One region of the Methylomusa anaerophila genome, then DNA from elsewhere that is predicted to be linked to it. Evidence: a T-box and tRNA genes for the amino acid it is inferred to sense, from the RefSeq annotation. Region 1 holds a T-box; the other holds one or more tRNA genes.
The links. The T-box of region 1 lies ahead of serS (serine--tRNA ligase). A T-box ahead of a tRNA ligase gene usually reads a tRNA of that ligase, here a tRNA-Ser.
Positions count from the first base shown of each region.

Region 2: it has a tRNA-Ser gene. The T-box ahead of serS (serine--tRNA ligase) is inferred to sense a tRNA for this amino acid. The anticodon was not compared.

Region 1 is NZ_AP018449.1:1,860,432-1,875,875, reverse strand. Features, by position in the region: gene MAMMFC1_RS08220 (4Fe-4S binding protein) at 387-1,703, opposite strand; gene MAMMFC1_RS08215 (carboxymuconolactone decarboxylase family protein) at 1,729-2,067, opposite strand; gene MAMMFC1_RS08210 (hypothetical protein) at 2,131-2,313, opposite strand; gene MAMMFC1_RS08205 (NADP-dependent glyceraldehyde-3-phosphate dehydrogenase) at 2,548-4,176, opposite strand; gene nudC (NAD(+) diphosphatase) at 4,233-5,030, opposite strand; gene MAMMFC1_RS08195 (CD3073 family putative ECF transporter S component) at 5,371-5,964, shown strand; gene MAMMFC1_RS08190 (hypothetical protein) at 5,948-6,442, shown strand; gene MAMMFC1_RS08185 (peptidase C39 family protein) at 6,619-8,112, shown strand; gene serS (serine--tRNA ligase) at 8,195-9,463, opposite strand; T-box leader at 9,760-9,968, opposite strand; gene MAMMFC1_RS08175 (2-oxoacid:ferredoxin oxidoreductase subunit beta) at 10,039-10,896, opposite strand; gene MAMMFC1_RS08170 (2-oxoacid:acceptor oxidoreductase subunit alpha) at 10,896-12,659, opposite strand; gene MAMMFC1_RS08165 (cupin domain-containing protein) at 12,951-13,316, opposite strand; gene MAMMFC1_RS08160 (epoxyqueuosine reductase) at 13,320-14,024, opposite strand; gene MAMMFC1_RS08155 (LysR family transcriptional regulator) at 14,164-15,051, shown strand; gene MAMMFC1_RS08150 (uracil-DNA glycosylase) at 15,210-15,444, shown strand, end outside.
Region 2 is NZ_AP018449.1:1,162,248-1,177,691, reverse strand. Features, by position in the region: gene fliD (flagellar filament capping protein FliD) at 1-369, shown strand, start outside; gene MAMMFC1_RS05200 (hypothetical protein) at 372-791, shown strand; gene MAMMFC1_RS22595 (flagellin N-terminal helical domain-containing protein) at 957-2,189, opposite strand; gene MAMMFC1_RS05190 (sensor histidine kinase) at 2,465-3,700, opposite strand; gene MAMMFC1_RS05185 (response regulator transcription factor) at 3,678-4,364, opposite strand; gene MAMMFC1_RS05180 (DUF1653 domain-containing protein) at 4,674-4,883, shown strand; gene MAMMFC1_RS05175 (VgrG-related protein) at 5,272-5,865, shown strand; gene MAMMFC1_RS05170 (magnesium transporter CorA family protein) at 5,994-6,941, opposite strand; tRNA gene MAMMFC1_RS05165 (tRNA-Ser) at 7,321-7,409, shown strand; tRNA gene MAMMFC1_RS05160 (tRNA-Ser) at 7,484-7,574, shown strand; gene bioB (biotin synthase BioB) at 7,721-8,680, shown strand; gene MAMMFC1_RS05150 (DMT family transporter) at 8,995-9,819, opposite strand; gene MAMMFC1_RS05145 (helix-turn-helix transcriptional regulator) at 9,892-10,284, opposite strand; gene MAMMFC1_RS05140 (L-lactate permease) at 10,896-12,497, shown strand; gene MAMMFC1_RS05135 (PIG-L deacetylase family protein) at 12,796-13,455, shown strand; gene MAMMFC1_RS05130 (NRAMP family divalent metal transporter) at 13,641-14,573, opposite strand; gene MAMMFC1_RS05125 (IS1634 family transposase) at 14,697-15,444, shown strand, end outside.

The DNA.
Region 1 (15,444 bases):
CCAGTGGCTTCTAGTACTCTGCGTCACTTAAATCATTAGATAAGGTTGCAAGGATTTTTTTGTCCTGCGAGGCGGAGGAGCCGCGCATATCGGACATATGTAAGGAGACGACAACGAAGCAGGACGAAAAAAGACTGCAAGATTATCCATGTATTTAGGTGACGCAGAGTACCAGCGGTATAAGTTCCTGAATATACCGCAATGAAGAAAAGCCATTATCCCTTATTGCGTAGAGGGAACGGCTTTTCTTCACGAAAAAGAATTGAAATTAAATCCGGGTATTAAGAACGCTTCGACGCTGCCGCTTAACCTCAGCTTATCCTAATACCCGGATGTCAATTCTTTGAAATTCTTTGACGGGACCTATATAGACCGATTTTTTCATTCTACAACCTGGTAACCCATTCTTTGCCCTGTAATTTCGTTCCGGTGGCAAGAAAGGCTAAGAACCTGGAGCGTAACAAGTCACTCATGAGACCGCGCTTAACTGGAGCTAATCTCAGAAATCCTCCCAGGATCCCCCGCATCACACTGTGGGTAATAGCCTGTGGATTGTCAAAGATTTGATTTTGAAGGGTCCCTCTTTCAAGACAAGCCAATATATTACGTTCAAAGGTTGTTTCCGGGTGAATGACTTGCTGCTTTCTTTTTTTAAGGTGTAAAGCATTGCATTTACACTTGAGGGAGCAAACGCCGCAGCCCAGGCAGATGGAAGGGTCAACTCTGGCCAGTATCTTCTTGTTTGCCTCTTCTTCAGATTCAGCCGGTTCCAAGCAGATGGCATTGACCGGGCAGGCTTTGGCACATTTCCCGCAACCCAGGCACTTCACTTGGTCTATGTCGGCTATGAAACTCGATGTCATCAGGACGTGGGGATAACCGAATTTGTTTATACCCTCCAAAATCTCACAGCAGCATGAACAACAACTGCAAATAAAAGTGACATTTTCTTTGACGCTGTCTGCCGAAAAAACCAGGCCGAATTCCCGGGAGCGCTCCAGGTTCTCGATTGCTTCCCCACGAGTTACTTCCTCTGCCATGCCGTGTCGGATAAGGTAGTCAGCTGCAAATCCGAAAGATGAACAGGATTTAAGGGGAACATCGCAAGTCTTGAGGTTGTTGTGAAATTTATCATGCCGGCAGGCGCAGAGTCCGATGGCAAATTTATCATGGCCGGCCACAATAGCCTCAGCCTTTTCGTAAGGAAGAATTTCAACAACTTCCTCCGGTGCTACCGTATCCCTGTGAGGAATAGCCCGGGCAATGGATATTTGCTGGCCGTCTTTCCAATTGGCTTTGAAAAAAATATCGCTCCCTTTCATATAAGTACCCAGCAATTCCGCCCAAACCTTAGTGCTTAGTTTTCCCCTGGTTCTCATCATGGTAAACTCATAAATTCCGATGACGTAAGGAGAAGGCATATAGTGATATTCGCCGTTATTATACAAATCCAGGATCAGGCCTTTTTCTGTCAGCCTTTCCAGGATGCCTCGGAGCTTGTCTTTTGGGTAACCGGTTATCTTCGCGATCCTTTCCAGATTGGAAAGCCCATAGGGCATCTTCACAACAACATCGGCTTCTTCCTCGGTGTACAGTTCCTTTACAACTTTGTGAAGAGCTTCGTTCCACGGCGCTCTTATAGTGAGGTTGTCGATTTTCTCCCCCAGTCTTCTATAGACATCTTTTGCTGCCAGGTGACCCATAACACTGAAACCCCCTTAATACCGGTTAAGCGTCATAAGCAGCCAGCGCCAAAGGAAGCGCCTGAATGACGGCGTGCCCTACCGCCGGCAGTCCCACCAGCACCGCGCCGCTGATCTCCTCCCGGCTAGCGCCCAGTGTCTTGGCATGCTGGACATGAAAAGGAATGCCGCCGGTCAGTCCGGCAGCAGCCAACACCGACAAGTAGGCCAGTGCCTTTGTCTTGCTGTCCAGAGGGTTGGCAGCGTCCAGCTTCTGCACCATCTCCAGCCAAGCCCGGGAGTATTCGGGGGTCTCCTGCATAAAGGCCTGGAATGCGTTACTTGCGCCTTTGAGTTCCATGACTACACCTCCGTCGGTGAACATACTCTAATATCGGCAGACCAGCCGCTTCGCCATTATGACACCGGTGTTGGCCGCAAAACTATTTTACGGTAGCATTTTTGTGTCAACATAGCAATAGACGTTATCCGCTATTTTCGTTAGTCCATCCTGGGCAAATGCCGTCCGGATTAAAAAAGAAACGAAAAACAACGCAATAACTAAAATTAACAACCGGCATAACAGCTGGCAGATTCGTGATCCGATAGATCCAATAGTTGCTTTTACCATTTTTAACCTCCTTAATTTTGGTGTTGTAAAATTTGGCAAATATTAGCTTAAATTTACAGCATTTGTATGTAAAAAACATCACCCAAAAGTATGAGGAAGCAAATTTTTGGCAAAAAAACATTCTTTTTCAAAACAGATTTAAAACAGAAGGAGACTTTATCAGGATGCGTCTCCTCAGATAGTTTCGGCAGCACTTTGCGCCATGGTATACATTAAAGCCATCTATGGCTTTTTTTATAGCAGAAAATCCGTTGAGAGAAATTTAGATTTATCGCCTTTGACTATATCGGTAATAAGTTTTTTATTGGCCGGAGTGGTTTTCGCGGCTACCAGGGTCCGGATGGAAAACGCCCGCAGCGCATCGGTCACTGACAATGTCCCCTCCGCCGAGTCTTTCCGCCCGGTAAAGGGCAGACTGTCCGGACTGCGTTGACATTGGCTGTTAATATTAACCCGGCATACTTGATTGACCAGTTGATCAATAAGGTTGGCCAGCATATCCGCGTCTGTTCCAAAAATGCTGACCTGCTGCCCGTAGCTGGAATGAATTACATACTGAATGGGTTGGCTGATATCGTCAAAAGGGATGACCGGTACAACCGGCCCGAACTGTTCCTCATAATATATGCGCATCTTGTCATTGACCGGATACAATATGGCGGGAAAGAATAGCGACCCATAATTTAATCCACCCTTGGTATTTATTACTTTTGCCCCGTGTTTGCCGGCATCGTCAATGAGTTCCCGCAAGTACTCGCACTTGTCAGGCTCGGGAAGCGGCGTGATTTTGACGCCGGGTTCCCACGGCATTCCCATTGCGAGTTGATCGACTTTGGCGGCAAAGAGCTTCAGGAACTCATCGATAATTTGGTTATGAACAAACAGGATTTTTAATGCTGTACAGCGTTGGCCGTTATAAGTCAGCGCACCGGCTATGACTTCCTCAACAACTTGACTGATATCCGCGTCCGCCAGAATGATGCCGGCGTTTTTCGCTTCCAGCCCCAGGACACTTCTCAGCCTATGGGGTTTGGGATGCTGATGTTTCAATATGTCGGCTACCCGGCTTGAGCCGATGAAAGCCAGCACATTAATGCCGCCGGATTTCATTAAAGGCCCGATCACTTGCTGCCCTTCACCGTATACCGTATTGACAACCCCCGGCGGAAAAGCTTCCTGAAAAGCCGCCAGCAGCGGATAGTGCAGTAAAACTCCAAGTTTTGGCGGTTTGAAAACAACTGCGTTGCCCATAATAAGGGCAGGAATAAGAGTGGTAAACGTCTCGTTCAACGGATAATTGAAAGGTCCCATGCACAAAACAACGCCCAACGGCGCCCGCCTGACCTGCGCTAAAATTCCCTGTTCAAGGATAAAGCGCGAAGCTTCGCGATCCTGATCCTTAAGGGCTTCAATCGTATCACGAATGTATTCCACCGTCCGGTCGAACTCTTTTTCGGAATCAGCAAGCGTCTTGCCAATCTCCCACATCAATAGTTTCACGATCTCCTGCCGTTTATCAATCATTTTGCGAATGAAAATCTCCATATGGCGTATCCGTTGTTCTACCGGCATGGTCGGCCACAGTCCGCAACCATTGCCGTAGGCTTTTTCAGCTGCGGTCAGAGCTTCCAGGGCCTCTTTCTCGCCTAGAAGCGGATAGCAGCCAAGAATTACCGGCCGGACTACTCCATCTTTGCCAGTCACATGCAGCGGTGATACTACCTCCTGGCAAGCCCCTTCCCATAATCTAATTTCTCCGGCAACCAAATATTGTTTTTGCTGTATTTGCTTTTCGATCTTATACGCAGCGGGAATACCATCTTCGCCGGGAAACACATTCTTTATTCGTTCATTTTCACTCAACCCTATTCACGCTCCTTGCCCTTTTAAAGAGTTTTCGCCAAAGGGGCTTATTTTATCTATGCGCAACGCGCAACGAACCAGTCAATTAACTGCCTCGCGATAACGCCTGGGGACGGAATGTCAGGAAGATCATGGGCAGAGAACCAGCCGGCATCTACAATCTCATCATTATCAACGGTTATTTTTCCCCTCGCATACTGCGCTGTAAATGCAATCATCAGGGAGTCGGGAAACGGCCATGGTTGATTGCCAAAATATCTGATATTTGTCACCTCAATTCCGACCTCTTCCTTCAGTTCCCTTTTTACACATTCTTCGAGTGTTTCTCCCGGTTCAACAAATCCCGCGATGACACTATACATGCTTGCATATTTGGTTGAACGGGCCAGAAGAATCTTATCGTCTTTTAGGACGGCGACGATAATGGCCGGGGAAATGCGGGGATAAACAATATGGCTGCAATGCGGGCACCGCACGGCAAGGCCCTGGGACGACCCATGCATTTTACTGCCGCAGCAACCACAAAATCTGTTGTTTTTTAACCAGTTTATAATATGAAATGCGCGCGCCGTAAACCAGAAATATAAATCCGCCTGTTGGCCATATAGCTGCCTTATTCTTTTGAAAGAAAATCCCGGCGGTATGTTTCGGCTGCGCAAATTAACCGCATAACATTTATGTCCCGCTAATGAACCTATATACTGGGCATCGGCCAGTTCAAGGTTCAAAGTCCCGGTATCGCACAGTAACGGTATATTTATGATACCGGCATTATCTTCAACTAACAATTCATCATTGTAAAATAAAAACCAGTAGGCATTCTCACAGGCATATTCAGATACTTTAAAATCCATTGTGTCTACCCACCTTATATTGAGAATCCATTCTTTATATCATAATATCATAAAATAGCCACATCATGTTATCAGGGAATTCTTATTTTTTGCTTAATTTTCCCATCATCAGAAAATGGTTTTGCTGACTTTCGGAACAATAAATCCCTTTATTATTCATCTTTTTCACCTCTAACAGGAGTTCGCCAAGTATTATAGAATATATTTTAATATAATATAGAAATAATCTATCCAATAAGGTAAAGACGGCTATGCGCTTTTTAAAAAACTGTATACAGGTCAAACTATATGGAACGCGTTGAAGAATTTTCTTTTATGCGACATATACAAATTTGCCGAGGTGATTCAAGTGCAATACAACTCTTTTCCCATGATTTTTAGCGGTATTTGCATCGCAGTCAATCTGGTGCTGGGAACAATCGCGCAAACACTCAAAATCCCCCTCATCTTTCTGGATACTTTTGGCACCCTATTAGGTGCGGTATTATTTGGTCCTGTCTTCGGCGGCGCTATCGGACTTTTAACGAATATTATTCAAGGCATGCTCACCAATCCGAAAGATATCCCCTTTGCCATAGTTAATTTCGCTATCGGCGTGATTGTCGGTTTGATTGCTCAGCGTTATAACTTTAACTGGCTTACCGCCCTATTGACCGGCTTGCTCCTGGCGGTAGTTGCACCGCTTATCGGTACGCCTATTGCAGTTTGGATTTATGGTGGCTTGACCGGCGGCGGCACAGATCTTATTTTCTTATGGCTCGTGAAAACAGGCCAGAAAGTATTTACAGCCGCGTTTATCCCCCGGATCACCGGCAACCTCATTGACAAAATTTCCTGTGCTTTATTAGTGGCGGCAATTGTGCGCCAAATGCCGAAAAACATGCTGACGAAAAGTACCAATCCCCTGGTGAAGCGTTATGCAGCGCAAAAATAAGCTGGCTCTGGTAAGCCATTGTGTCTTAAACCAAAACAGTGTGGTGTCCCCGCTGGCGAGAGCAGGCGGGGCTTTCCACTCTTTGATTACGGTGCTGTCGGAATGGAGTTTAGGTATTTACCAGCTCCCCTGCCCTGAGCTCATTCATGCGGGAATGAAGCGGAAGCCGCAAACATATGAGGATTATAACACGCCGGAATATGATGCTGTGTGCCGGGAAGCGGCGCAGCGAGTGTTAAGGGATTTAGACGGGTTCCGGGCTGTGGGCTGCACCGTTAGTCTGCTCCTAGGCATCAGGGGCAGTCCGACTTGCTCTTTGACCGGAGTAACGGGACATTTGTTTCGTACCCTCATGCCGGAACTCCAGCACCGTTATCCCGATATTGTCATGCTAGATATCCCGGAAGATTATATCGAAGGGGACTGTCATCAATTCCACACGATGCTGCGTAATGTGTTACGTTCCGGAAATTATTAAAGCCCATGAATTGGAATCAAAATCAATCCAAGTCATGGGTTTTCCTGCAATTACCGTTTTGTTTCTAATTTCGCCTAAGTGGTATTAATTTTCAGTTACGAAGTAGGATTTTTAGCGACAATACAGAATTCCATATGCGTAACGACTTAATGGGAATAGTTAGGAGGACGGCTTAGATGAAATTATTCATAAACAAGAATTACCTTATCCATTTGGTAATTCTGTTTTCGCTCGTACTACTTCTCTTCATCGCATCTTTGGCGGCGGCGGAGAACAGCTTGGTCTTAACAGGAAATCTGCTGCTTCACTCCACTGCTGCGGATTTCGCCGGCGGCTCTATGGAAGGCACGGTCCCCGGCCAAACGGGGCAAGGCGCGGTGGAACTGGCCCAGGCCGGCGGTAAATACATATCTGCCGGAACGTACACATCAATACCGGTGGCGACAGCTCCCTTTCAAGAGATGATCATATCCTGGAATTCCACCACACCTGACGGAACGGCCGTCACCATCGAAGGACAGGTCCTTGTTGACAACGCATGGTCGGAATGGTTTTCCTGGGGCACTTGGAGCACATCGGTAGAAACCGGCTCGGCCGCTACCAACCCTAAACATCCGTACATCTCCATGGAAACAGATACACTAACAATCAAAAACGGGAAAAAAGCGACGGCGTTCCGCTACCGCTTAACATTGTACAGCAATAATCCCCAGGTAACTCCTGCCGTACGGCAGGTGGCGGTTTCCATCCGTGACGGGCAAAACATTCCGAAAGTCTATCCCCCAACCCCGGCCCTGTCCGACTATGCCCAACTGACCAAGGATTTAGCCGTGCCTACGTATTCACAGACAGTGCGTGATCCCAATATTGCCGCCCGGATGTGCAGTCCGACCAGTCTGGCGATGGTAATGCGGTATTACGGCATTGAAAAAACTCCCGAAGAAACCGCCTGGGGAGTAATGGATCACGTTGGCGATATGTTCGGAAACTGGCCCTTTAATACTGCTTACGCGGCAAGCAACGGGCTTACAGCTTACGTAGACTTTTTCAATTCCCTCAGTGATCTTAAGCGGGAAATTGCCCAAGGCCACCCGGTCATTGCCGCTGTCAGCTACCGTAACAGTGAAAATGTACCGACAAGCTACCCGGTACTCCACAACGCGCCAATTAAATCAACTCCCGGGCATGTACTGGTAGTACGCGGCTTTATGCAAAAAGACGGCAAAGAATATGTACTGGTTAATGACCCTGCCGCTCCGGACAACAACAGTGTCTACCGCGAGTATCTGGCGGACGAGTTTGAAAAAGCCTGGACCAAGGCTGTCTATGTAATAACTCCCGGCAATGTACCAGGCCCCGCCCTCCAGCGTATCCCGGCCCAAGTTGCGCCATTCGGTTCGGTCCGGGAAGACAAGGATGGTTTGTATCGGATTTTTCAGATTAATACCGCTAACTCACCCCTGGCATTGGGTTCTGATAATTTGCGGTGCATTGTCATGCAAAAGCCGGACGGAAAAGAAGAATTTCTCCCTGTCAACAATGACTTTATAAGATTTAATGCCGAAAACCCGGCGGGGAAGTACCGGTTTATTGTAATTGGCAAAAATCATAAAATCTATGAGGCGTCTTTGGACTGGCCGCCGGAAAAAACAAGTAAACCACGCCGGTAAAAAAAAACGCCGAGGTTTTCGAACCGGCAGAAAGTAAAGATGGACTCATGGCTGTCTTAGCCATGAGTCCATCTTTTTTTATTCACTTTATTACCTCAATTCCCATATACGGCCGCAGAGCCTTCGGCACGGCCACGGTACCGTCTTCCTGCTGATAGTTTTCCAAAATGGCGGCAACCGTCCGGCCAATAGCCAGCCCGGAACCATTCAGGGTATGAACGTATTCCGGTTTGCCCTTGGGTTCCCGCCGGAAACGGATATCGGCGCGACGCGCCTGGTAATCCTCAAAGTTAGAACAGGACGAAATTTCCCGGTACAGGTTGAAGCTGGGCAGCCATACCTCCAGGTCATACGTCTTGGCGGAAGATACGCTCATATCCCCTGTGCACAACAGCATGGTCCGATACGGCAGGTCCAGGATCTGCAACACCCGCTCGGCATTGCCGGTCAGTTTTTCCAGTTCGTTGTAGGATTCTTCCGGCAAAGAGAATTTTACCAGTTCAATCTTGTTAAACTGATGCTGCCGGATAAGGCCGCGGGTGTCCCGCCCGGCCGCGCCGGCCTCGGCCCGAAAACAGGCGCTATAGGCGGCATAATATAGCGGCAGATCCTTGGCATCCAGTATTTCCTGACGATGAAGGTTGGTAACAGGCACTTCCGCTGTCGGAATGAGATAATAATCGAGGCCTTCCAGTTTGAACATATCTTCCGCAAACTTGGGCAATTGTCCGGTGCCAATCATGCTGGCCTCATTCACGATAAAGGGGGGAAAGAGTTCGGTATAGCCGTGTTCCCGGCTATGAAGGTCCATCATAAAATTTATGAGAGACCGTTCCAGACGGGCGCCCAGGCCTTTGTAGAAGGTGAACCGGGCGCCGGTTACCTTGCCGCCCCGTTCAAAGTCAAGTATGCCCAGTTTCTCGCCTATTTCCCAGTGGGGCAGAGGTTCCTTGGCAAATTCCCGGGGACTGCCCCAGCAGCGCACCTCCTTGTTGTCATGTTCGTCTTTGCCCACCGGTACGGAAGGATGAGGCACGTTGGGCAGGCGGAGCAGGATATCCTGCAGGGATGTTTCCACTTCCTTCACTTTTGCGTCCATCTGACCGATTTTGTCCCCAACTGTACGCATCTCAGCAATCATGCCGCCGGCATCTTGCCCGGCCTTTTTCAACTGGCTGATTTCCTGGGATACCGCATTACGTTTGCTTTTTAGTATTTCCACTTCACTTAAAAGCTCCCGGCGTTCCTTTTCCAGAGCCAAAAAATCCCCCAGGCCCGCGCCGCCGCCCCGGTTTTTGAGAGCCTGCTCCACCTTCTCAGGGTTATCCCTGACAAATTTAATATCAAGCATCTTGTTCTTCCTCCTCAGATGGTCTTAAAAGACACACAAATTATTTAAACGAGGCTGTTGTAAAATGTTTAGATGTGTATTTTCAACAGCCTCGAAAAGTAACTCATTCAGGTCATCAAATGCCTCGAACTGATTAGAAATCGTCATATGCTAGGCGCGACGAGGACCGGAACGCAAGCGTACTGGGGGTACGCTGGAGTGAGGACCGCAGAAGCAACGACGCAGATGGCGGTTTATAATCAGTTCCCTACTTAAAGCAAATAACCACCTCTAAAAAATAAAACTCTCATCCCTGGGCTAGGGACGAGAGTAAATTCCCGCGTTGCCACCCTTGTTGATCGTACCGGTAAGTAGCACAATCCACTTGACACGCTTTAACGGACGTGACCGTACGGTTCATCACCGTCTGCTCGCAGGGTGGAAAGCATATAAGCATTACCGGCTTCCACCAGCCGCCGGCTCTCTGTGAACTTGCCCATAGGCGCTTCCCTGTCATTGCATTTGAAAAACCAGTTTATATATAGTTTATGACTTATAATTCTACACTATTCGCTACCGGTTGTAAAGTTACAAATTCAGGTTAGCTCTTCCAGCAAGGGGCTAATGTCCACACCATCTGCAGGCTGGTTTACCAGCGAACCGGTTTTTAACTGCGGCAGGGACTCTTCCAACGTAATGCGTTCTTCCTGATAGATAATGCCCACAGGAATGGCTTCACCCCAGGTTGCGGCCAGTTCAACTGCTTTCGCCATGTTTTTAGGATCATAGTCTGCCATCTTTTCAACATACTGGATCCGCTCCTGATACCATTGGTAGGTATTCAAACGGTTAAAAGAAACACACGGCTGGAGAATATCTATCACGGCAAACCCTTTATGCCGGATAGCAGCCATCATGGTACTGACCAGATGATTCATATCCCCAGCGAAAGATCTGGCTACAAATGTTGCCCCGACTCCTAAAGCCAGTCGGGCGATGTTGACAGGCCTCTCCACATTGCCCAGGGGAGCCGGCGTAAATTTCGTCACCGCGCCCAGTTCACTTGTCGGTGAAGATTGCCCTTTGGTAAGACCGTAAATTTGATTGTTATGAATGAAATAGCTGATATCCAGGTTGCGCCGGGCGGTATGCACGAAATGGCCGATACCTAATCCCATGCCGTCGCCGTCGCCGCCTTCGGCAATTACCGTAAGGTTGTGGTTGGCCAGTTTGATGCCGGTAGCTACAGGCAATGCCCGGCCGTGGAGCGTCTCAATCCGGTAGGTATTGACATATTGGGCGATCTTGCCGGAACAGCCGATGCCGGTAACCAGCACTGTCTGCTCCAGATCCAAGCCCAGGTTGGCAAAGGTCTTTTTCAGCGCATTCAGTATGCCGTAATCGCCGCAGCCGGGGCACCAGGTCGGTACATAAGACAGATTAGCGTCCTGCATTAGCCACGCACCTCCTCAATTTTCCGCAAGATAGCCGACGGCACAAAGGGTCGGGAGTCATATTTCAAGTACCGGTTGCTCACATGGTAGCCGGTATTGGCGCGAATAAACATGCCCAGCTGCGCCGTCTTGTTCCCTTCAACCAGCAAGGTCTGCCGGGCCTTGGCCAAAACCGCCGCTACCGGTTCCGCCGGAAACGGCGCCATATATAATACCTGCAGGAAGTTGACTTTCATACCCCGGGAGTTCGCCCCGGCCAGCGCTTCCAAAACCGGCCCCTTGGTAGATCCCCAGCCAATTACCGTGAGATCGGCATCTTCCGGGCCGTATAGTTTGCTGCCGGGAATGTCCCTTAAAATAAAGGGGACTTTGGCAAACTGCTTGTCAAGTCCGCGGGCGGTGATTTCCGGCTCACTGCCGGCGTATTCCTTGTTGCCGGAACTGTAAAAGCCGTCTTCCCCATGGGTATAGCTTGTGGCGATATGGCGCCCGCCTTTTTGCCCGGGGATAGCCCGGGGGGAAACCCCGTCGTCCGTAAATTGATAACGAAGGTAAGGCTGATTATTCTCAAGCCAGTCGTCGCCGGCCAGCTTGCCACGGTCAACAGCAATATCATCCTGGATAAAAAACGGGTGGGCAACCGCCGAATCGGCAAGATATTTATCGGTAAGAATAATGGCCGGGACTTGATATTTTTCCGCCAGGTTGAATACCCGGCGGGTCTCGGTGTAACATTCTTCCACATCGCCGGGCGCAACGACGATACGCGGAAATTCTCCCTGGGCCGCAAAAGTAACAAACGGCAAATCGCCCTGGGCTGTCCGGGTCGGCAAGCCGGTACTGGGTGCGCCGCGCTGGGCGTTCACTATTACTACCGGGACTTCCGCCTGAGCGGCAAAGCCCAATGCTTCCCCCATCAGCGCAAAGCCGCCGCCGCTGGTTGCCCCGATGGCTCTAACACCGGCAAAACCGGCGCCGATCAACATGTTGATAGCGGCAATTTCATCTTCCGTTTGTTTAAATACAATGTTATAATCAGCGGCATGATCAGCTATATACGTAAGAATTCCGCTTCCCGGCGTCATGGGATAACCGGCGGCAAATTTAACACCGGCTTTGATGGCGCCAATGGAAATGGCGTCATTGCCGGTAATGAGCATTTTCCGTTCGCCCCCGGGATTAAACGGCAACGGGAATACAGGTTTAGTATCCCCGGCCAAGGATTCAGCAGCCGCTTTGTAGCCGCTTTCCAAAATTTCCAGGTTGCGGCTCAATACCGGCTCTTTGGTAAATTCCGTCCGCATGACACTGATAATCGCCTCTTTGTCAAAACCGGCGAGGGCACAGAAGGCGCCCAGCATCCCGCTGTTGGCCATTACTTTGGCGGCGTCGCCGGTTACCGCCCGCGTAAGCTTGACCCCGGCCGTACGGACGCCTGCGGGCAGGCGGGAAACGTCCACTTTAACGGTGTCGGCGTCGTGCAGGACGAATGCGCCCGGCTTTAACTTGCCATAGTTCTGATCTAAACCCGGTTGCGATAAAACTCCCAAAAAATCCAGCTTCTCTTCATAAGCCTGAAGATACTCGCTGCCAATACGCACCAGACAGGTATTCAGCCCGCCCTTAATCAATGAAGGATACTCGTTGACCACAAATGTCCATAAGCCGTTACGCGCCGCCGCTTTGGCCACTATAGCGCCGGCGCTCATAACGCCGTAACCGGCCTCGCCGCCAAACATAACTGTAAAGGTGACTTTCTCCACGGTAACCCCCCCATGCTTTATCCAATTTCGAAGACACCCACTTCTATAAGTGGGTGTTACCACTTCCAAACTTCGGTGGGGGTAGAGTCCCCCACCGAAGCCCCGAAGTTTAGCAGAAGCTAAACGAGTTCACTTACCAGACCGACGCATTTCCCCTATTCTACTCAAATATATTCTGCGCGCAACCCATAATTCCTCTCTATAGCTAAATATTATTATCAGCAAAAATATCCTCGCAAAAAAAACCTGCCCCTGAATAGTCATTGCTAACTATTCAGGGGCAGGTTTTTTTTATATCCATTCAATTTCTGTATCAGTCAAATCCCCTCCGGCACTTCCGGTATTAATTGTTCCAACTGGCTCAATTAATAATATTTTGCATTCTTCACTACTGGATGGTTTATGCTCAATACCTTTGGGAATTACCACCATTTCTCCTCTTTTTAAATAAAGTGTCTCCTCTCTCAAAGCAATCTGCATATTGCCGTCAATAATCATAAAAACTTCATCTGTTTCGGGGTGACTATGCCAAATAAACTCCCTTTTCATTTTAACAAGTTTAAAATGATAATCATTCATCCGTGCAACTAGTTTATAAGAATGAAGTTCCTTAATCTTGCCGAATTTTTCTGCAAGATTTATTACCGCGATACTCATACTTCAACCCTCCATAGCATCTTTCTTTAATCCGCTATGTTGCGGGCAAACCTTTCGGCACAGGTTACATGCATAGACCCCGCCTCCGCCTTCCGTATATTTTGCTGACACACCACGGCATTTCCCCTGCTCAATCGTAGTTCCGTCCAAAGCCTTAGCCGGACAAGAGTCCAAGCAGATCCGGCAGTCCGGCATACAGGTTTGATAGTCAGCAATGGGATCGGGTTCAATGTCTTTGTCAATAAGAATAGCTCCTAACCAAAGCATATTGCCTAATTCATCGTTAACTAAAAGCGTATTTTTCCCCATGCGACCTAATCCTGCCCGCACGGCAGCATGCTTTAACGATATTATGCCTTGTCCGTGCCGCCTGCTGTCATCCCAATAATCATAAGGATCAGCTGACGGAACCGGAACTGCACAGCTTCCCAGGCTTTCCAACTCTGCTGCGACTTGAAAGGTAATGGAATCCACCTTATCGACCATCCTATTGCGGACAAAGGTATATGCCGCCTGGGATGAAGCTGAGAGAGTACTGACAGGAAAACGCGCGGTTATTACGATCACGCTTTTGCATCCGGCAACGACATCCGTTGGGTGAAACCCTGAAGGCGCGTCGGCAAAGCGCTCTACAGAAGCTATCCCGCATAGATCCGCCCCAAGGTTTTTGGTCCGGCACTTTATTTCGTCTGAACTAATGTCTTTCATCCCTTAACCCTCCTGATTGAGGCCGCACATTTTTATTGCTGGACCTCTTTTTAAAATTATATTATCATAGTATTATTAATAGGTAAAATTGATAGTAGCGATAAAGTAGTTCACGTAAATCGATGGGTGGTGAATAGCTATGGAATTCCGGCTATTAAAAACTTTCGTTACCATAGCAAAAACTTTAAGCTTCACAAAGGCAGCAGATTCCCTCGGCTACGCCCAGTCCACTGTTACCAGTCAGATCCAGGCGCTGGAAGAAGAGTTAGGTATAATGCTGTTTGAGCGTTTGGGCAAGCAAATAAAGCTGACGAAAGAGGGCGAACACCTCTACACCTATGCCACTCAGATTCTTAAATTATCCGACGAGGCCAAAGACCAGCTTTCCAGTTCGCTAGTCCCCAAAGGCTCACTAACTATTGGAACGGCGGAATCTCTTTGCGTCCACCGTCTGCCGGAAGTTTTTAACATATTCCGCTCCCGTTATCCCGAAGTGGAAATCAATATTCGCTTTGACACCGTCAGTGACTACCGGACGCATCTTCGGAAAAACACCATCGACATTGCCTTCTTTCTTGACGTGCCTTGCAAAGAAAATGATCTTATTACCCATATGCTTTTTGAAGAACCTATGTCCGTAATAGCCGCACCAAATCATCCCTTGGCGAAAAAACAGCAAGTCATCCCCCATGACATAAACGGCGAGCCGCTCGTCCTGACCGCAGAAGGGTGCAGTTATCGACGAATTTTTGAAAGTATTCTCACGCAAGCAGGCGCAAAGCCCTCTTCCATAATGGGAGTCAGCAGTAATGAGGTTATTAAAAAATTCGTCTGTGACGGATGGGGAATCGGGTTTTTGCCACATGTGGTAGTTCAACAGGAACTTATGACCAGTCAATTGATCGAACTACACTGGGCCGGACCGCCTTTTGCTATTAAAGCCCAGCTATTATACCATAAGGACAAATGGCTTTCCCCTGCTCTGAAGGCGTTTATCGGCGTAACCCTGGCGACATTAAAAGAATAAAAGTTTCGCCGGTAGGTGCGTGACACAGCAGCGGCGGAACTTATTTTTTCGCGGATCCGTGATATCAACCGTAAATGGGCAGGAAAAATCCGTTGAACAACGAATAACGTTGGACAACGGATAAAATCATGCTGTAAGCTTGTTATTTGAGGTGGATTATGCCTTTCGCCAATCATCAGGAATTAGAGTCCTGTATGTTAAATTGCACCCTCTGCCATTTACGCCAAGACGCCATCGGCCCGACTTCCTACAACGGTTCGCCGGACAGCCCCCTGGCCATCGTCGGTGAAGGACCGGGCGGAGTGGAGGATGAATACGGTGTGCCGCTGGTAGGCCCTTCCGGCCAGCTGCTGGATAAGGCGCTGGCCAGCGTAGGGATTACCCGTGACCGCG
Region 2 (15,444 bases), 700 kb from region 1:
CAGGAGTCTTCCTCGTATCCGGGGACTACTACCCGTATAACCTACAGCAGCAGTGAATTGCGGACCCGGTACAAAGAGGAAGGCCTGGCTTATCGTTTCTACGATGTTATTCAAAAATATATCGCCACTGTCGGCGACGACGGTCTGTTGATACAAAAGGCGGGTATTGAGGATACCGCAGCCGATACCGATAACGCGCTGAGCGATCAGATCAGCGATCTGCAGGATAAAATTTCAGCCGAGGAAGATCGGCTGGATGCCAAAGAGGACAGTCTTTACGAACAGTATACCAATTTGGAAACCTATATCAACAAGATGAACTCGCAACTGTCCGCTTTGCAATCCATGCTTGGTGTGAGCAGTAGTTAAGTATGGTGCCGGTAGAGGAAATTCAGGCCGGATTGGCAAAGAAAATGGCAATTCTAGAGAAAATCAGCGCGAATATCGGGACGCAGCGCCGTTTTGTTCAACGGCGGGAAATGAAAGGTCTTAAACGGTTGCTGCGGGATATGGATAAACTATTTGACGAGCTTGCCGCCGTGAATCAGGAGTTACGGCGCAATGAGCAATGGAAGGATATGAGCTGCTTTCGGGCAGCGGTTGGCGCCATTGCGGCAAAACAGTCGGAGGTACTGACCAGTAGCGCCGCAATGGTGCAGGAAGCCGCAATGGTGCGGAATCATGTGGCGGCCCAATTGCGGCGTCTGCGGGCCGGAAGAAATATTACCAACCGCTATGTCAGCTGCTGGCTGACGCGACGGCCGGGAGGCCGTTTCAACCAAAAAGGATAGGGGAATTTTGGACCGGTAATCTCTATATAGAGCAGCGAAAGAAAAGGGAGCTGTTTATATAGGGATTTTTTTTATGCCGGCAAACAAGCAAACAGGCGTTCATCCCGGTAAGGGATGAACGCCTGTTAAGGTTTTTGGTGCTTTAACGCTTTAACTTAGATAGAATTATTTTAAGAGGGTCAATACCTGCTGGGGCAGTTGATTGGCTTGGGCCAGCATGGCAGTGGCCGCTTGATTAAGGACGCTCTTGTTGGTGTATGTTGCCATTTCCGATGCCATATCAACATCGCGGATGCGGGATTCGGCGGCAGTCAGGTTTTCGCTGGAAGCAGTCAGGTTGTTGATGGTGTGTTCCAGACGGTTCTGAATGGCGCCGAGGGCAGCGCGGGCGGTAGATACCGTTTGGGTGGCGGTGTCGATTACCGAGACGGCTATATTGGCCGATGCCTGGTCAGAGACGTTCAGATTGGCTACCCCGATGCCCGCGGCGGACATATCGCCAATATTGAATGTCATGCTCTGACCGGTATTGGCGCCGATGAGCACGGTAGACGTTCCGTCGGCGCGCTGATCTTCGGCCTGCGTGGTCTGCGAAAACTCGGACAGGGCGTTGGTTGCATCGTACTTTTTATTGCCGCTGGCATCGGTTACAGTGATGGTTAAGCCGTAGATGGCAGTATCCGTGCCGGAAACTGCGGCAGTGGCGGTCAGCGCGCCGGTGGTGGTGTCGACTGCAAAAGTAAAGTCGGCACCTTGAAGAGCGGTCAGATCAGTAGTGTCTGTTGCAGTGACAAGTGTGCTTTTCAGCTCGCCGTTCATCATGTAGCTAACGTTGATGGTGTCGCCGGAAACTATACCGAGAGAAGCCCCGGAAGCGTCGGTGAGGGCGGTTAATGCGGTAGCGGTAGTGGTGGCAGTGTTCAAAGACGTATTGGTCAAAACGTTGGCCGTGTCGGCAGTAACGGCCGCACCCATATTACCGTTCAGCAGCTTTTTGGTATTGAACTCGGTAGTGTCGGCGATACGGTCGATTTCCTCCACTAAGGCATCGATTTCATCCTGAATGGCTTTACGGTCATCATCGGTGTTGGTGTCGCTGGCCGACTGAACAGACAGTTCGCGCATGCGTTGCAGGATGTCCTCGGTTTCAGTCAGCGCGCCTTCTGCTGTCTGAACCAGGGAAATAGAGTCTTGGGCATTTGAACTAGCTTGGTCAAGGCCGCGGATCTGACCGCGCATTTTTTCGGAGATGGCCAGGCCGGCGGCATCGTCGGCCGCGCTGTTGATGCGGTAGCCGGAAGACAGTTTTTCCAGTGATTTGTTCAAAGCAGTGTTATTGGTATTTAATGCATTATAAGTATTAAGAGACGCAAGATTATGGTTAATTACTAGACCCATTGTCAATTCCTCCTTGATTTTGGTTTTGGGCATCCCTGCCCGGTTTTGATACCGGATCCGGATCGTTGTTGGCAGCTATTTTATAGGGTACTAAACGCCTCCTTTCTTTTGTCTATCTTTGTATCGAGCCCTAATATTGGAAATGCTTTTGAAATAATGCAGGATATGACAATATTTTTAAAGTTTTTATATAAAAATAGGGAAAAGTGGAAATTAAGTAAAATCAATATAAAAAGCCACCGGCGAATTATCGCCGGTGGCGTATTTAAAATATTTCAGCTGCCCAGGCCTAATCGCCTGGGCATTTGTATTGTAAAGGTGGTTCCCCAGCCGGGGGTGCTGGCTACCTGTATGGATCCCTGGTGATTTTCAATAATCCATTTGGCGATAGCCAATCCCAACCCGGCGCCTCCTTTGGACCGGGATTTATCTACCTGGTAAAAGCGATCAAAAATTTTATCGAGATAGGCAGGATCAATTCCTTCACCGGAGTCGGCAACGGTCAGCAATGTTTTGGTGCCTGACACCGACAAGTGGAGGGATATTTCACCGCCGACCGGAGTATGGCGGATAGCATTATCCAATAGTATGGCAATTACCTGTTTAAATTTTGTTTCGTCGCCGCAGACTGTAACCTGCGGCCCGGTATCTATGTGAAGAGAGATTCCCTGGGCTGCGGCAAGAGGTTGAAAAGCTTCCGCCGTCGCGGCAACAGCCAAATTAAGGGCAAATGGATGATATTCCAGTTTTTGCTGCTGCGAATCGGCCCGGGCCAAAAAGAGCAGGGAATTGACAAGCTTGGTCATCTGAATGGTTTCTTCCTGGATATTGTTCAGCCACTTCCTTTGGTTGGCGATAGTATCTTCCGGGCTATCCAGGACAACATCCAGATTTGTCTGCATGATGGCAAGCGGTGTTCTCAGTTCGTGGGAAGCGTCGGACAGGAAGTCTTTTTGCTGCTGCCAGGCGTTCTGAATGGGAATTATGGCCCGGTCGGCCATAAATAAACTACTGAAAAAAGAGAGGGATAAACAGACAACACCGGTGATGGTTAAGGCCGTCAACAATCGTCGCAGCATATTATTGGTTTGTGTTATATCCTCAAGCACTATCGCCATACCGGACTGATCATTGAGCGGAGATTTAAGGTAGAAATATTCCATGCTTTCAATAGTAAGCATTCCCTGGAATGCTTCCGCCTGCCAGATTTGGCTGACTAAAGGCACTAGGAGGTCAGGTTCAGGGAGGTGCCCGGCAGATTTAAAAGTAATGGCGCCGGTATGGTCTGTTTTGACAAAAAATACACCGGGAAACGGGCCTGGCGGCGGGGGCGGGTAGTTGTTCACGGCGCCGGACTTTATGTCGGCAATCAAATTCCTGGCGCCAAATTCCATACGGTCTCTGAAGTCGGATCGCGCGCGATAATAAGCGCCGGCGATTAATAAGACAAACAGAATAAAAATGATGGCGACATTAATGAGGGTGAGCTTAAAGCGCAGTTGCTGGAACACGGGTGTCCTCCTGGAGATAGTAGCCTACGCCGCGCACCGTCTTAATATAAGGCACATTCAGTTTTTTTCGCAGGTAATGGATGTATAGGTCCACGTTGGTTATCTCAGTCTCAGAATTATAGCCCCATACCTTTTCCATGATTCGTTCCTTGGTGATTACTTGTCCGTAATTGTTCATTAAGAGTTCCAGCAGATGGGTTTCTTTCACAGTGAGATGGATAACTTTTCCGTTTTTCATTACTTCGCAGCGGAGGGGATAAAGGATCAGGCCGGCTGCTTCCAGACTGTCGCCTACCAAATTTCTCGATTTTCTGCGGATTAGAGCCCGCAGTCTGGCTAGCAGTTCGTCGGCGAAAAAGGGTTTGACTAAGTAGTCGTCGGCGCCGGCATCCAAGCCTTCCACCCGGTCTTTTGCCCCATCCTTGGCCGTTAAAAATAGGACCGGGGTGTCAAATCCCAGGCTGCGGATCTCCCTTAACAGGCTGAGGCCGTCAAGGGCAGGCAGCATACGGTCCAGGATTAGGGCATCGTATGCACCGGTAGCCGCCATTTCGATTCCTGTTTCCCCATCCATTGCAGTATCCACTGCGTAGCCGTTTTTCTTCAGAAGGTGAGATAATGCGTCAGTTAGTTTGCTTTCATCCTCCACTAGTAACAATTTCATTATAGAATTCCCTCTTGTGTAACAGCCCTGTCGAATATCGTCCGTCCATGGATTTCCTAACTCTATTGTATTAGAAGTTTCTTGGAATTCCCTTTATTTTTTCAAAGAATTTATAAAAAGAATGTAAAATTTCTTCGCAATAGACTTTTGGAGACTTTGGATGATGCATTTTTTGCTATATTCACATTTGGACTATCGTCAATAATGAACACTTTCTTAAGCCAAAAATTAACCCTGCTCAATTGGTCAGTTGGATGAATTTGACGTAATTTGTTTGCCGGTATATAGTTATTGATAGAGGTGATAAATATGGTAGTTCCGGGTAAATATCGTCATTTTAAAGGCAACGAATATGAAGTAATAGCGGTTGCGCGACATAGCGAAACCGGCGAGGAAATGGTGGTGTATAAAGCGCTATACGGCGAAGGCGGGTTATGGGTGCGATCTCTTCCTATGTTTGAAGAAACGGTAACCCATAATGGCGCCAAGGTTAAACGGTTTGAATATATTGACGGCTAAATGTTAAAGTCATACGCCGGCAAGAAATATTTTTCACAATCTTTGGGGAATTTTTTGTCGAAAGGGTTCATTTTTTTGTTGTTCTTGTATATAATAAAATACGTTGGACAAACTATTGCTGCAGGCTGTCCGGGGCTGGTAATCGCCAAATGGTACAAAGTTAAAAAATGGTTCCCTCTACAATACATAACAAAATACATTAACAAATTTCAACAATATTTCATATTCTATAACAAAGAAGTAGCCATTGATTACCCCCATCATAGGGATTAGGGACCCAGCCCAAAAGTCTCGCAGCAACTGGACCACGTTACAATTGTCTACACCGCAATCCGGTAATGGCGAGACAGGTGGTACTGAGACTAATTAGCGGAGGGTGGTGTTAATTATGAAGGCAGGCAAAAATGTAAAAAATGAGTGTTATATTAATCCGGGTAACGTATCCTGTTGTTCATTAGGTGGAATTGGTTACGGCATTTACGGATTTGCCGCCAACACCGGTGTACCTCAATCCTTTGTCGGTTGGCTCAACAAAAAGGGTCATCCTTATGGGCGGATGTTATCCAAGTTTGCTTCCGGAACCAGGGAGTTTAGCTGCTGTTGGCAGTATATTGGCGAACACGACCCGGAAGAATTTAAAGCACTGCAGCACGAATATGTACGCAACACTTATTATGTACCCGCAGTTGAGAATTTGTGCCAGGAGTTCAACCTTGACATCCGGTCCAGAGATGCAAAATTGCAGGAACTTGTTTGGGCGGTAGCGGTGGAATACGGACCAACGGCAGTTGGGGATCTTATGCGGGAGGTACTGCGAATATCCGGGCTGACCCATCTTAATGAACTGAATGATCATGATCTCAGACGATCGATTGAGCATATCTTTGCGACAAGCGACTGGGCCGAAGCCAGCGACACAATGGCGGCAGGTGTGACAGTTCCTTGGGCATGTGAATCAAGAATTGATTTGGAATCAGCGTAACCCATTAGGGGCAATAGGCAATAGTTAATAGTTGTTAAAATGAGTTAAAATGAAAAAGCCTGGAACGGAAAGTTCCAGGTCTTTTATGTCTTTTCAGCCAGGAGCAAAGTCTGCAACTTTTGGGAGCATTAAAACATTCCTTTTTTCCACAGACCAAAAGCAGTCAAGACTGTGGTAAAGAAAGCAAAGGACATGGTATATAGGAAACCGTTATTTGCGCCAAAAGGTACATCCACATTCATGCCCATAAAACTTGATATCATTGTCGGAATGGCAAGAAGAATGGTCATGGAGGCAAGGAATTTCATAACCATGTTTAAGTTATTGGAGATTATGGAAGTGAAACAATCCATTAAACCGCTAAGAACTTTGCTATACATTTCGACCATTTCAATGGCCTGCTTATTTTCTATGATAACGTCTTCCAAAAGATCTTCATCTTCTTCGTACATTGTAATCAGATGCTGCAAATTAGTCAGGGTACGAAGCCTGAGGAGTTTTTCCAACACGATCCCGTTTGAGCGAAGGGAAGCGGTAAAGTAAGTTAAGCCTTTCTGCAGGTCCAATAGCTGGAATATCTCCTGGTTTTTCATGGATGCGCGCAGGTGATGCTCCAGATCATCGGTGCGCCGGTTGATTTGTTTCAAATAGCGCAGGTATAACAGAGCTGATTTGTGCAGAATTTGAAACAAAAAGCGGGTTTTTTTACAAGTACTGAAGTTTCGCGCATTTTCCGGACTGAAATTTGCCAGGACTTCATTAGCCTCAAGACAAACGGTAATGATATAATCAGGCGAAATGATAATTCCCAGAGGGAGGGCGTCATAACTGTCCTTCCCCCGCATAATGGGAATGTTGGTGATAACAAGCATATAATTATCTTCCAACTCGGTACGGGAGCGTTCTTCCTCGTCCAGGGCGGCCTTTAGAAAGTCTAACGGCGCGCCGGTTTTGGCGGCAACCATTTCCAATTCTACCTGGTCGGGATTTATCAGGTTGAACCAAGCTCCCTTTTCAATTTTCTCAAATGTCAATTCATAAAGATGTGTGCAATTGCTGCGATATATTTTCAACATTGCCAGTTCCCCCTTTTTTTGCAGGGGATGCCGGCAATAGTTTAAATACGTCTTTCCATGGTGACAAGGCTGAGAAATTGGCATATTCCCCTGTTTTTATTTACTTTAAAGCAGTGTGGACAACTAGATCGGTCTATATCCATATTTCTCACCTACCTATCAATTATTATGGATTATCACCCATGCATAATATGAATATAATCCTGTTTAAGTGAATAGTCAACACCTTTATTTATTATTAAGTATTTTTTAATAAAATTAACCTGGGATTAACTCAGAGATATAAATTCTTAATGCGTCCATATAGTTTAATTTACCTGGGCCCGGTTTGTTGACAAAGGCCTTTTCTGTTTGCTATAATATTTTATGTGCCGGACACGGAGGGGTGTCCGAGTGGTTTATGGAGCTGGTCTTGAAAACCAGTGATCCTGCAAGGGACCGTGGGTTCGAATCCCACCCCCTCCGCCATCAATCCTAATCGGTGGCGTAAAAATCATGTCAAATTGACAAAATCATTATTCATATCAACCCATATCAACCATGGAGCAGTACTCAAGCGGCTGAAGAGGACGGTTTGCTAAATCGTTAGAGGGGGCAACCCCTGCCAGGGTTCAAATCCCTGCTGCTCCGCCATAATTTGTCCAAAAACCCGCATTTCATGCGGGTTTGCTGTTTTACAGACAGGAAATTTTCCTGTCCTGTATATGAAAAAGTTAGAGATAACATAATTACTATATCCATGCAGAGGGAATGACATATATTTGGGGGGAATCTGAAAAATGGTCTTTCATTCAGGGCATTTATCCCGTCAGGAAGCTTTAAATATTCTTAATTTACCAGATGAAGCGCTTCCGGAACTGATTGACGCCGCCTATGCCGTCAGAAAAAAATACAAAGGCAATGTGGTAAATATCCAGCTTCTCACCAATGCCCGCAGCGGCGATTGCACTCAAAACTGCGCTTACTGCGCTCAATCCCGGGCTTCCCAGGCGGGCATCCCCAAATATAATCTCGTATCGTATGAAAAGCTGCTGCAGGATGGCTATACCGTTCGGGAAAAAAAACTTGCGAGGCATTGCATAGGTTTAAGCGGCATACGCTTCAGCGACCAGGAGATAGATGAATTTGCAAACTATATAAAGGGACTGAAAAGAGAGACACAAACCCATATATGCTGCTCCATCGGTTTTTTGACGCCCGGACAGGCTGAGAAACTCAAGGCAGCCGGGGTAAACCGCATCAATCACAATCTGAATACGAGCAGAAATTTCTATCCGGCTATCTGCACCACCCATACGTATGAGGAAAGAATAGCTAATATAAAAATGCTGCAGGGCATGGGTTTTGAAATCTGCTGCGGCGGCATCGTCGGCCTGGGAGAAAGCAAAACCGATGTAGTGGATATGCTGATTGCGATACAGGCAATCCATCCCCAGTCAGTGCCCGTCAATTTCCTGATACCCATCGAAGGCACGGCTTTGGCGAATGCGGATACATCCCATTTGTCTGCCGAATATTGCCTCAAGGTATTATGCCTGGCCCGGCTTTTAAACCCCAAAGCGGATATACGCTGCGCCGGCGGCAGAGAGATATACCTGAAGGGGAAAGAAAAATGGCTGTTTGCTGTGGTTGATTCCATTTTTGCTTCCGGTTATCTGACCGCAGGTGGGCAAAATATCGAAGATGCCGTCAAAATCGTCACCGAAGCAGGGTTTCAATATACTATAGAACCCGCATGATAAGCATGGAATGTAAACAGCAATCCTCTGCGTAAAGGAGAAAAGCATCGGAGATTCAGTTTTTCTTGTGACATGCAGTATAAGTTGTATTGTGTCACACGAACTGTCCCCCCTTGGCAATCTTTTTCTATCCTAGCAGGTAATGGCGGCGTATTTGATCTCGAAATTTTTGATAATTATAGTAATCATCTCTTTCATGCTGTTGGCTTTATTATTAAATTTTGATTACTCATTTTTATCATTTTTATCATCTTTATCATCCATTTTAGAAGATCGGATAACCATTACTAACCCAGCGATAATTAACCCCCCTCCTACCACTTGCAACGGATTCGGGGAATCTGATTCCATATAATAAACGCAAGGATAGTAGCTCCTGCTGGTTCACCCAAAATACTAACTGAAACAACCGCCGTTTTTACATATTTCAGAGCCCAGCTAAAAACTGTTTGACCTAAGATATTTGGTACTACAGCCATAGCAAAAAACCAGCTCCATGTGGACGGAGGATAACCGGCCAATGGTTGTCCAGTTATTAAACTTCCAAACAAAAGCACTATTGAAGCCGAAAAGTAAACGATATATGTATAAGGTATTACATGCATCTGTTTCCTAATATTGCTGCCAATCAAAAGATAGCACGCAATAAAAAAAGAACCTGCTAACGCAAGAAAGTCTCCTAATAAAGCGTTAGACCCGCTATTCATATCACCAAATCCCAAGATAATACCACCGCATATGGATATAGCAGCCCCCAACAGGGAAGTATAAGATACTTTCTCTCGATAAAACAAATAACCGCCAGCCATCACAAATAAAGGTTGCAAGGTCACTATCACTGTTGAACTAGTAATGGATGTGTAATTCAGTGAGGTTATCCAAAATCCGAAATGTAATGCAAAAAAAATACCTGATATACCAGACAGAGTAATTTGCTTAGTTGATAAATCTAATAGCTTACGATTGCAAATAAACATTCGCAATATAATGGGGGTTAATATACAACTTGTGAATAGCATTCTATAAAAGGCAGTAACTATGGATGGCGCAGCAGCAAATTTAACAAAAATTGCAGAACTGGATATCGAGAATATTCCTATAAGAATAGCCCAGTAAGGGGAAATTGATCGTTTTGTCATACTATTTCTCCTGTCTTTAAATCAATTATATATGATTGGTAATTTACATTTTTATATATTCTTTTGATTGTTTTATATATTTTTTAGCTTTTTATAACGGTTTGGTGTTAAGCCTTCCAATTTTTTAAATACCTGTGTTAAGTGGCTTTGATTCTTATATCCGATTTGATGCGCAATATCAGAAATCGAAAAATCGGTTTCTTGCAGCAAACGCTTTGCTTCATCAATGCGCAATTGATGAATATATTGCTGCGGGGTAACCCCTATATTTTTCCGGAACCATTGTCCATAATAAGAGACGTTATAATGTTCAATTCTTGCCAAGGTTTCCATTGAAATGTTTTCAACATAATGATTATGGATATAACGAATGGAAAGCGATCTTGTATCTTGTGCTAATAAATCAAAAGAATAATGCAGCAAATGATTAACTGCGTAAGAATTTCTGTTTGTTTCTGATAACATGAGATATCGCAATGACATCCAATTTTTATCTATCGTAAGATAGCCAAAGATAGGAAATGAGAACTGCGGTTACGTCCTGACCGAGAAAAGATTGCCGCCGACCTGATAGATTCAGACAATTCTGTCCACGCCAATTCGTCAATCAATCTTTTAAACCTGATTTTATTTAAGCCTGAGTTCACTATAGATGCAATGATTACCGGCCCTCAACCTGCCTTGAACAGGTACTTGGAAAACTTGGAAAAACGCAGTTCCTTTGGAGCTGCGCTTTCATATTGGACTATCATGCTTAGACACAATCGTGTAAGGGTCAGGCATTGACTTATTGACTTTTTATCAAGTTTATATCCCGCTTTAAAGCCGCCCCGCCGCATTTTTCTTGTGGGGGCGTCACCAGCTGATCTGCCGAGATAAGAATTTGCCTGTTATAGAAATACCTCGCGATGAGCTTTTTTGTTTTTCATTGTTTTCAGGATGCTAATCTAAAAGGAATGGATAAGTTTTTGTAAAAATATAACGCACATTTAACACAGACTATACGTTGCTATGTTATTATTAATAAATGTAAAAATAAATATATTAAAAAATTTACGGCTGTTGCCAAAAGGGGGATGGTGTATATCCTTGAGTCATTAGTGCTAACCTTGTTGCCGATTGTGCTTATTCTGGCTATGCTTATCATTTGGAAACAGGCCGCCGATATTAGCGGTATTGTCGGCTGGGCAGCCATTGCGGCTGTTGCTTTTTTTGCATTTAGTACAAGCATGGAAGTTATCCTACGTTCTACCGTCGCGGGTTTTATTAGGTCATTTGCCGTTTCGCTTATTGTTGCCGCTTCGTTGTTGCAAATGGCCTATATGGAACAAACCGGCGCTTTGCGAAGAATCATTATCTTCATCAAGACCATAGCCTGTGAAAATCGGGCAGTACAAATTATGATGATTAATATTGGGTTTGGAACATTAATGGTGTCCGTAGGGGCGACGCCGGTATCGCTGTTACCGCCAATTCTTCTGGCAATGGGATATTCAAGTTATGTGGCTATTGCCCTGCCGGCGATCGGATACGATTCTCTCTGTACATACGCGCTTCTGGGGGCGCCGATTGTTGTCTTTGTAGATATAGCCAACAATTTTTTCGGCAAAGGACATGAAATTACTCTCGCCCAGGCGGGAATGACGTTCTACATGTTTTTGCCTGTGGTATCCACTTTGATAGGTTTTTGTATGCTATGGATTGTGGGACAATGGCAAGCCATCAAAGAAGGCTGGGGCCCTTGCCTGATCACCGGGACGGTAATCGGTGTGGTATCATATTTTACTAACAAATATGACAATCTGGTCGTCCTTACCGGCGTATTATGCGGCATTGCGGTTATTGTGACAATGATAGCGTTTTTGCTTATTCAAGGCAAAAAAGTTATTGACCAGAGTAAACTGACGGCTGAGGAACTTGCCTACAAAGAACAGTATCCGTTATGGAAAGCGTTAACCCCGTGGCTTTTATTGATTGCTTTTATTTTAATTTTAAATATACCTAAAGACATGTTTAATTACCTTTACCGGGTACTCAAGCTGCCCATTACCGGTGTAACGGCCGACGGCAGCCCAATTGATACAAGAGCGTTATGGAATGCCTATACCTGGATATTTATCAGTACCATTGCCTCGATGGCGTTTATCCGGCCAACTGCCCAGCAACTAAAGAACACGCTTTCCACTTGGTGGAAACGGGCTCCCCGGCCGGTTTTCTCTGCCGCCATTTTTTTCGCCATCGGCGAGATCATGAACATGTCGGGGTACAGTATGGCTACCCAAAAGTTCGAAACGGCGAGTATGGTGAAAGTATTAGCGGATTATTCAGCCCTGTACTTCCATGACGCTTATGGCGCTGTTGTGGCCTTTATCGGTTTATTTGGCGGATTTATTACCGGCAGTGAAGCTTCGACGATTGCCATGTTTGCCAAATATACGATGACGACAGCTAAAAATCTGAATATGGATTTGACGGGGGCAATTATTATTACCGCCGGGCTGGCTTTCGGCGGCGGTTTGGCAAGCGTCATATCGCCGGCTAAATTGCAAAACGCGGCTGCCGCCATTGACAGGCTTGGCGATGAGAATCAAATCATTCGCGTTGCTTTTGTATTTTCGGGAATATTGACTTTGGTTACTTCATTGTTTGTTGTAGTGCTACTGAATATCTTTGCTTAATCTTTTACAATAACGGCATTCCCCTTGCATAAGGGCGGGTGCCGGTTTTTTTATTAAAATTCCGCTTCAGATGTGAGAATCATAGAGCTTTTGGCGCCTTTTCCTGCGAATGCATTTTGGGAGTGAGGAAATAATAACTATCAGCTTATGCTATGTGGAACGCATTAAAGAATTGAAATTATCCGGGTATTGGGAACGCTTCGACGCTGTCGTTTGACCTCCGCTTATCCTAATACCCGGATGACGATTCTTTAATGCGACATAGATAGACCATATTGGAGGGATCATTTTGCAAAAAGTGTTGGTATTTTCTCCTCACCCTGATGATGACGTTATTGGTTGCGGCGGCAGCATATTAAAGCATGTTAAGAAAGGGAATGTGGTCTCGGTTGTGCATATTACGTCAGGAGATAGCGGGAGTTTGATATATTCTCCCGGCCAGACTATTTCTATCCGGGAGGATGAAGCGGATAAAGCTGCCAAATTCTTAGGGATATCGGAGGTTCATTTTTTTAGAAATGCGGATGGGAATTTGAGTTATACCTGGGAAAACCTCAGCCGGATTATTTCATTGCTCCGGTCACTTCGCCCCGATGTTGTATATCTCCCGCATAAACAGGATAGTCACCGCGATCACCGGATAACCCACGAACTGGTAAGCGAATCTTGTCTGCGGGCCGGCAGCCCGGAAGCGCAAGAATGCGGGCAGCAACTGTGGTCTGTCGGCGTCATTCTTTGCTATGAGGTGGGCACCCCGTTGCCAGAGGTAAATTATGTTGAGGATATTTCCGAATGGATGGAAGCGAAGGTCGAAGCCATGCGGTTGCACAAATCGCAACTGGCAAATCTGGCATACGATGAAGCGGTGCGGCATCTTAACAGGTTGCGGGGAATTACTACCGGCAGGGGTGCTTATTGTGAATGTTTTCAGGTTCTGAAAGTATCGGAATTGTTTTGAGAGGCTGTGACGGCAAGAGGTGCAATCATCATATACATAAGAATTTTAGCGTGAATAATATTTATTTAAATAAACTTTTACAATGAGCGAATGGTTGATATAATGTTGGAGCTTTTTTCGGGTTTACGCCGCTGGCGCCGTCTTATCTGGCGGCGATCATGGGGCTGGTAACAATATATTTGGTTTTAGTTGAATTCATAAAGCGTTGGTTCTATCGCCGCTATGGGTGGTAGGAAAACCTGTGCTTTCTCTATGAGGCCGGGGAAAAGTGTTGATGTCAGCAGCAACACGGTCAGCATGATCAAAACGATGGTAAATGTCCAGGTAAGGATATTGTACAGCCGGGAGTTGCTGTACTCGCCCATAATGTCTTTATTGTTGGCAATCATCACCATGAAGATGAGTATGGGCGGCAGCAGTATGCCGTTTACCACCTGGGTCGCCAGCATGACATGATATAGGGACAGGCCGGGCCACAGCACCATGGCGGCGCTGAAGGCGATAACCACTGTATACAGTCCGAAAAATACCGGCGCTTCCTTAAAGGTCTTACTGATACCGCTCTCAAAACCGAAAGCTTCACAGATGGGGTAGGCCGTGCTAAGGGGGAGGATAAAAGCCGCCAGCATCGAAGCCCCAAACAGGCCGGCGGCAAAGAGCAGGGAAGCATATTTTCCCGCCAGCGGTTCCAAGGCAATGGCCGCATCTTTGACCGTCTCGATGGGGATGTGGTTGACGTACAAGGTAGCGGCCGTAGCCACCATGATAAAGAAAGCGATAAAGCCGGTGAAAAATGAGCCGATGAAGACATCCCACCGCGTATATACATAGTCTTTGGCGGTAATCTCCTTATCCACCACCGACGCCTGGACGTAGAACTGGCCCCAGGGAGTAATCGTTGTGCCGACGACTCCTATAGCCAAGAGCAGGAATTCCGCGTCACCGGCAAACGAAGGCTTTACTGAAGCCAGCAAAACTTCCTTCCAGGGCGGATCAATGAGGATTCCCGATATTACGTAACTGAAGAAGAGTACGCACAAGGCAAGAAAAATCTTTTCCGTATGGGCATAGTCCGCTTTTATTACCAGCCACCAGACCACGAATGCCGCTAGCGGCACGGATATCCCATATTTCGCAGTCTCGTGAGAAAATACAAAAATTTTTCTAGAAAATACAAAAAGAAAATGGTTTTCAAAGGCCGATGGCGAATCTATCCATATCAAGGAAATGGAGGGAACACCATGGGCTGGAAAGGAACATCAAGCCTGGAGCAACGGCAGCAACAGACGCCGTTTGCTCCGGTTGTCGCAAATCAGTACTTGAATCAATTAGGGTTCGTCGAGACCATTAACCGATCCGTAGAATGGGATTCGAAACAATGTAAAGTTTCTCCCGGTCTTTTGGCCAAGAGTGTAGTATTATCAACATTTGCCGATACACGCACTCCCCTCTATCGCATCTGGAAAACATTCTACGGAACCGATATTGCGATGCTATTTGGCGAAGGTCTAGCGGCAGAAGACTTTTCCGACGATGCCATTGCTCGAACTCTCGATAAAATCAGTGCCTTCGGTACGGAAACCTTGTTTAGCCGGATTAGTCTGGCGGGTCTTGCTGCCTATGATGTTCCTGTAGACAGACTTCATTGTGATACTACGTCGATCACTCTGGCTGGTGCTTACGAAGAATGTGAGGAGGAAGACTATCAAGGTTTATCTGTCTGCCATGGGTATAGTAAAGATCATCGTCCGGATCTTAAACAAGTCGTTTTGGGCAAAGTCGTCAATGAGCATGGAATTCCGCTGGTCAGTCTACCGCTTGATGGCAATACATCCGATACAGAATTCAACCGCTTGGCTCTCAATATTCTAACGGAAACCTATGGAGAGCGGCTTGAGAAGATGGTCTACATTGCCGATTCCAAGCTTATTAATTTGCCAACCCTGAAGATTTTTACAGAGCGGCCTACCCCTGTCCAGTTCATTTCTC